One region of the Paenibacillus naphthalenovorans genome, then DNA from elsewhere that is predicted to be linked to it. Evidence: a T-box and tRNA genes for the amino acid it is inferred to sense, from the RefSeq annotation. Region 1 holds a T-box; the other holds one or more tRNA genes.
What was found. The T-box of region 1 lies ahead of IJ22_RS13980 (valine--tRNA ligase). A T-box ahead of a tRNA ligase gene usually reads a tRNA of that ligase, here a tRNA-Val.
Positions count from the first base shown of each region.

Region 2: it encodes a tRNA-Val, which carries the amino acid that the T-box ahead of IJ22_RS13980 (valine--tRNA ligase) is inferred to sense. The anticodon was not compared.

Region 1 is NZ_CP013652.1:2,831,295-2,834,710, reverse strand. It holds gene IJ22_RS13990 (RluA family pseudouridine synthase) at 1-34, shown strand, start outside; gene IJ22_RS13985 (LysM peptidoglycan-binding domain-containing protein) at 139-1,248, shown strand; T-box leader at 1,403-1,658, shown strand; gene IJ22_RS13980 (valine--tRNA ligase) at 1,766-3,416, shown strand, end outside.
Region 2 is NZ_CP013652.1:1,096,989-1,100,404, reverse strand. It holds gene IJ22_RS26245 (hypothetical protein) at 212-385, opposite strand; partial or broken gene IJ22_RS25620 (transposase) at 902-1,710, shown strand; tRNA gene IJ22_RS05255 (tRNA-Val) at 1,793-1,865, opposite strand; gene IJ22_RS27140 (DUF3973 domain-containing protein) at 2,084-2,248, shown strand; gene IJ22_RS05250 (hypothetical protein) at 2,262-2,510, opposite strand; gene IJ22_RS26510 (hypothetical protein) at 2,661-2,819, shown strand; gene IJ22_RS05245 (DUF2905 domain-containing protein) at 2,832-3,053, shown strand.

The DNA of each region.
Region 1 (3,416 bases):
CTTTGCGGCTCTTTATGAACAATTGAAAAAATAGTAGTCATGCTCCTCCCGCAGCAGCCATATAAATTGTAAAGACCAATGCGCTGACGATCTTTTCTTTTTTACGGAAAGGTGCAATAGGGAAGGGAGGAAGTTACTTTGACGAATCAGCATAACGGGATTAGGTTTGACATTTACGAGCGTGTGCATTTATCCGAAGGTGTGCTGGGTATCAAGGAACTGGAAGGGGTAGAGCTGACTCCTCACATTCAAGTGCTTCCACAAGGAGAACAAGCCGTGCTTCGCGGCAATTTGCTTTTGACGGGGACGTACGTCGATGAGCATGATCGGCCGGAACAGACGCTGCAGCATTTAATTCCGGTAGAAATTACGCTGCCGCTGAATCGTGTACAGCATGTCGAGGACATTGCCGTTGAAATCGAAAATTTCGACGTGGATTTGCTGTCGGAGCGAAGCTTGAATGTGACGGGGGTATTGTCGCTTGGAGGCATCGAGATCGTTTCGAGATCGGAATCCGAACCCTGGAGGGAAGCCGAAGAAGAGGTCGTGTTTATTCACGAGGTCTCGGAGCACCGTTCGGGAGTACAGGATGAATGGCCGTCGGCCATAAATTCCGCTGCAGAGGCCATCCCTCAAAGGGAACAAGCTCCGGCATCGGAGGTGCGGCAGGAGGCGGATGAGCCAATCAACCGGCACGAACCGGTTGCCAAAACCAGTGAACCGGTAAAGGAAGAAAAGCCGGTACAGGAGCCCAAAGCTGCGGACACCGCCAAGCCGGAAGAAAAGCCGGTGCAGGATCTCAAAGCTGCGGAGGACGCCAAGACGGAAGACTTTGCCGCTGAAGCGGAGACCGATACGGATGAGAAAAAAGAATTGAAAGTCGCCGTGGGCAGCAAAAAAACGTCTGAAGCACCCGAATCCTCCACGGAGCCGGTCTACAAATCCTTTGGGCTGGCGTCGCTGTTGAATTTTGCTTCCAAAAAATCGGATTCAAGGCCGCCGGAGGATGGACAGCCGACGCAGCAGGAGCTGTCGCCTTCCGAAAAAGCAGAATGGAAAAATTTGCTCCTTCATTCCGATCGCGAGCAGCAGCAATTCAAGAAGCTTCGGATGTGCATTGTGCAAAAGGAAGAAACGCTTGAAACGATTGCCAAACGCTATGATCTGAATCCGAGAGAAATCGCGCTCTACAACCGGCTCGGAGAAGGCGAATTAACGGAAGGACAAATTGTCTACATACCAAAATAAGGCTCAAAAATCCCCGATCCGGCCTAAACAGGCTTGAACGGGGATTTTTTTGGTTATACTTGTCATAAGGCCAGTCTCAGAATAGGCGGGAGTAAAAACGGTTCTTGTATTGACTCTCACCTGATGATTGTTTATCATAGTACGCATAGATGCAGTAATAACGTTGAAAGGGAATAGTAGACAGCGAACCCTTCAGAGAGCGGAGCCGGCAAGAGGCTGGAAGGTTCCGCAGGACGTACCTGTTGAAGTCGCCCCGGAGTTGCCGAATTGAAAGCGAACCCTAGATTCGGCCGGTTACAGCCGTTATCTGTTTGAGTGCCGTATTTTGACCGGAGAGGACTCCGCGAGAATTTATGCCTAAGTACGGAATAAAGGTGGTACCACGGAAGCGAGAGCCTTTCGTCCTTTGCGGCGAAAGGTTTTTTGATGTGCTGCGGTGATGCGTTTATGCGAAAGATGCGTCCCTGCGACATATAGCCCCAACTGAATTCGAAAGCATATGGAGGTATTGCTGGTTATGGATGAAACAAAACAAGCGGCGGCGCCGGCTACGTCGATGCCGACAACGTACGATCCCAAAGAATCCGAGAAAAAATGGTATGATTACTGGCTGAAGGGCGGCTATTTTCAAGCGGGACAGCGTAAGGACGCGAAGCCTTACACGATCGTCATTCCGCCGCCGAACGTGACCGGTATGCTGCATATCGGCCATGCGCTGGATTTTACACTGCAGGACATCATGATTCGGACCAAACGGATGCAGGGCTATGACGCGTTATGGCTTCCGGGCTCCGATCATGCGGGAATCGCTACCCAAACGAAGGTGGAACAAAAGCTTCGCGAGGAAGGCGTGACGCGTTACGATCTCGGCCGGGAGAAATTCCTGGAGAAAGTATGGGAATGGAAGGAGCATTATGCCGGTACGATCCGTGAGCAGTGGGCCAAAATGGGCTTCTCGCTGGACTATTCCAGAGAACGGTTTACGCTGGACGCAGGATTGTCCAAGGCGGTGCGCGAAGTATTCGTGCGTCTATATGAAAAGGGCCTGATCTATCGCGGCAAATATATCATCAACTGGGACCCGGCCGCCCGTACGGCGCTATCGGATATTGAAGTGGAGTACAAAGAAGTGCAGGGTGCGCTCTACCATTTAAAATATCCGGTCAAAGACAGCGATGAATATATCGTCGTGGCGACGACGCGTCCGGAAACCATGCTGGGCGATACCGCGGTGGCGGTGCATCCGGAGGATGAGCGTTACAAGCACCTGATCGGAAAAACGCTTGTCCTGCCGATCATCGGAAGAGAAATTCCGATTATCGCCGACGAGTATGTGGAAAAAGAATTCGGAAGCGGCGCCGTCAAGATTACGCCGGCGCATGACCCGAACGATTTTGAGGTGGGCAAGCGCCACGATTTGCCGCAGGTGCTCGTGATGGACGAATCCGGCTCCATGAATGCGAACGCGGGAAAATATCAGGGGCTCGACCGCTTCGATTGCCGCAAGCAAATCGTTGCCGATATGAAAGAGCTGGGTGTGCTGATCAAAATCGAAGAGCATGTGCATCAGGTCGGCCACAGCGAACGCAGCGGCGCCGTCGTGGAGCCATATTTGTCGACGCAGTGGTTTGTGAAAATGAAGCCGCTGGCGGAGCGTGCCGTAGAGGCCCAGAAATCCGCACAAGGCGTCCATTTTGTGCCGGACCGGTTTGAAAAAATCTATTTGCACTGGATCGAGAACGTGCGCGACTGGTGCATTTCGCGCCAACTTTGGTGGGGCCACCGGATTCCGGCGTGGTACTGCGGCGACTGCAGCGAGATCATCGTCTCCCGCGAAGATGCGACCGTGTGTCCGAAGTGCGGCGGCACACACCTAAAGCAGGATGACGATGTGCTTGATACCTGGTTCAGCTCCGCGCTGTGGCCGTTTTCTACTCTCGGCTGGCCGGAACAAACGGAAGACATGAAGCGTTATTACCCGACGGACCTGCTGGTAACGGGCTACGATATTATTTATTTCTGGGTCGCCCGCATGATTTTCAGCGGACTGGAGTTCACGGACAGCATACCTTTCAAGGATGTGCTCATTCACGGTTTGGTGCGCGATGCGGAAGGGCGTAAAATGTCCAAATCGCTCGGCAACGGCGTTGACCCGCTTGAAGTCATTG
Region 2 (3,416 bases), 1.7 Mb from region 1:
CCTATGATTATCTATATAAAGTAAATTTTATAGGAATCCGCGTCGATTTTCCACTAATTTTTTCCTTTCATGGTTATAGACTAGACACCGTTTGTACGAATCTTTGCAGAAGACCACTCTTCGCCCTTTTTCCGGGCATAAAAAATACCCCGGATCGGCTCGGGGTTGAGTCTTAATAATATCCCTATAAATCTCCCAATGGTGAAATCCATCACTGTTGCCGTGTCATCAAGGTATAACCCTTTCCTTCACATTCATCGCAATTAATAAAAACGTCTAATGCGCCAGTACCGCCGCAAGCTTTACAAATTATCATGTTTTCCTTGTCGGTGTCAGGTTTCTTACCTATAAACCATTCTACAAACCACTCTTTTATCTTAGTCATAACGCTGCTCCGAGCCAATTGAAAATCCCCCTTGTCATATTACATCTAGAGATTCTCAATCCATTTTAACACCGAGTTGAAAATTTTATATCAATTTGTTATCTAATTATGATCAAATTATTATCAATTTATTACCGAATTTCTTCATCAACAAGCGTGAGGGTAGACATGTTGTTATGTCGCTAAAGATGAGAGAAAACCATAAACGGATAGCTGAGCGTATGGATGGTCAAGCGTGAAGATGTTGGACTGGTATGCTCACATTACACCGTACATGCAGAAGGAAACTGCGGACGCATTCGGGAAATGTTCTTTTCGGCACCAATTGCCATTTGGACGTCTTATGAAAAGTACATAAAAAGCAAAAAAACTTGATTCCTCATTTTCAGGCTGTCGAGAAAGTCTCGATAGCTTTCTTTATACTAAAAAAATTTAATATAGGTAACACATGAACTAGACGGTGAAGAGCATGCTTCGTTCTAATAACGGTAAACAAAATCCTATGAATTTGTATCTATCGAAGATCTCGTTCCTCAAGATCACATGCTTCGCAAGATCGACAAATACATCAGCTTTGAATTCATTAGAGAAAAAGTAAAGCCTCTGTACTGCGAAGATAACGGGAGACCGGCCATTGTTCCTGTGATCCTCTTTAAGATGATCTTTCTCGGCTACTTTTACGGCAATCGTTCGGAGCGGCGCTTAGAACAAGATATTCAAACCAAGCGTATCGTTGGTTTCTTGGTAGTGTTCAAAACTAATTAGCGAAAATTGTTCAAAAGGTCTTGACGGTTACAACAGATCGCGTTCCAGACCACACAACCATTAGTTGGAACCGACGCAAACGGTTCAAGGATACAGCGATCTTCCAAGAGGTGTTCGATGAAATCGTCCTTCAAGCCGTTCAACATCGAATGGTCGGAGGTAGGGTTCTCATCTCAGACTCCACGCATATTAAAGCCAACGCCAACAAACACAAGTTCACGAAACAACAGGTGCTGCAAAACACGAAGGATTACATAGAGGAACTCAACGACGCGGTGGAGGAGGATCGCAAGAATCATGGAAAAAGCTCTAAAACCAAGAGAGGAAGTGATCGAGCATAAGGAAATTAAAGTGAGCAAGACAGATCCCGAAAGTGGCTATATGGTTAGAGAAGGAAAGCCCGAAGGATTTTATTATTTAGACCATCGTACCGTCGATATGAACTACAACATCATTACGGATGTACATGCACTGCTTACGTTGAACGATTGGACCGACAGGTAAAGCGTTTCGGCTTTAAAGTCGAAGCCGTAGCTCTGGATTCGGGTTATTTAACCAATTATCCAAGTAGCTCCTCTATGAAACCACATTATAAATTATCACAAAATAAAAAGCCCTTGAAATACAAGGACTTTTTCTGTATGACCTGTAGTGGGCTCGAACCACTGACCCCCACCCTGTCAAGATGGTGCTCTCCCAGCTGAGCTAACAAGTCATAACATCAAATATTATTTCTGCGTATATAATACCAATCTCATGAGTAAAAGTCAACACTTTTTAGACAGCACTTTTTTTCTTCCGCTCGCCTTTCTATCGTTCCATTTAAATATGAAAAAAATTTAGAAAAATCTATAAAAAAAATGTGTCTTAAATCACAATTTTGGGCATATAATATGTCTATAATTGTCACATCGACGCGAAAGGAGATCATTTATGTACTATTGCATTGCATGTAATAAGGTGCATCCTCCCTTGTCAACAAAGAATGAAATAATTTTTAAGACCGGCTTTCATTACATTAATTCTACTATGTACAGCGCCGGAATATGCAAGGCTGTCCCCGAACCGGAGGAATTGCAAAAATCAGTGACAGCCTAAGCCAGGCAAGCACTCATTCGTTGACGGGAGCTTTCCCGTCTTTTGTATTGTGATTCATCCATACCCGTACGGTTAGTACGATAGTCAAGATCACCAGCCCGGCAAAGCATACAACGCCTGCCGATACATACAGCCAGTCGGAAAGGGTTGGCTGCGGATCCTCCCCGGCACATGCACAGGCCAAGGATGGCTTTACATAGGACATCCCTAACCATAGCAAGGGCAATAGATATATGAACATTTTATACATCTGTCTTTTCATATCGTTTTCCTCTTCTTTTCAAGCGCCAGTACGTTCCTAATAGAGTAGACGGGAGACATCCGACGAAGGTTCCGCATCCAAAAAAGTGGTGTTTTCAACAACCCTTTTCGTGTAAAATAAAGCATATAACCCTTACAGGAGGCAATTTCTATGAAAATTGTGATTTCTGCATCCGAGGCGATGGAAAAGGGAGTATGGATTGAACTGCTCAAGCTTTTCGGCAGAGACAAGGATGAGGATTTTTTGCCTAATGAAGAGTTCATTTTAACAGAAGAACAAGCGGTGCAGTTAAAGCTGATTACAAAATAAGGAGCGGCAAGTATGGATTCGATTCCCAAGCTGTTGATCTGGGGCGGAGTGGTTATGATCGTCGTCGGACTCCTGTGGTCCGTAGGCGGAAAATTTTTGAATCTTGGCCGGCTTCCGGGCGACATTGTCGTGGAGAAAGAGAATGTAAAATTTTATTTTCCGATAGTTACGTGTATTGTGATCAGTGTCGTCTTATCGCTCGGCATGATGGTCATCCGTTGGTTTACAAAATAAGGCGCCCCTTACGGGATGCCTTATGGACATGAAACCTGCTATTTCCGTTTCCCATTCCTTGAACTCCAATCGATGGAGCTATCTTTCGGTTCGGTTATGTTGATATTTTCGTTGCGTACCATCTGAGATAAATCATCGATCGTTTGATCGAGGAGTTCACCCTTGTGTTTGGAAAATAACCGGCGCCTTTCTTTAAGCAGAATCTCCAGTATCAGTTTTTTTTGACTCTTGCTGAACAGCATAACGTTGTTCACCTAGCTTTTAGTTTTTTTCTCAAACGCCATGCACGGCTTTCCTGAGGATCGCTTTACCAATGCCGAAGGCAGGTCGTTCGTCTTGAATCCGTAGAATCGGCAGCCTCTG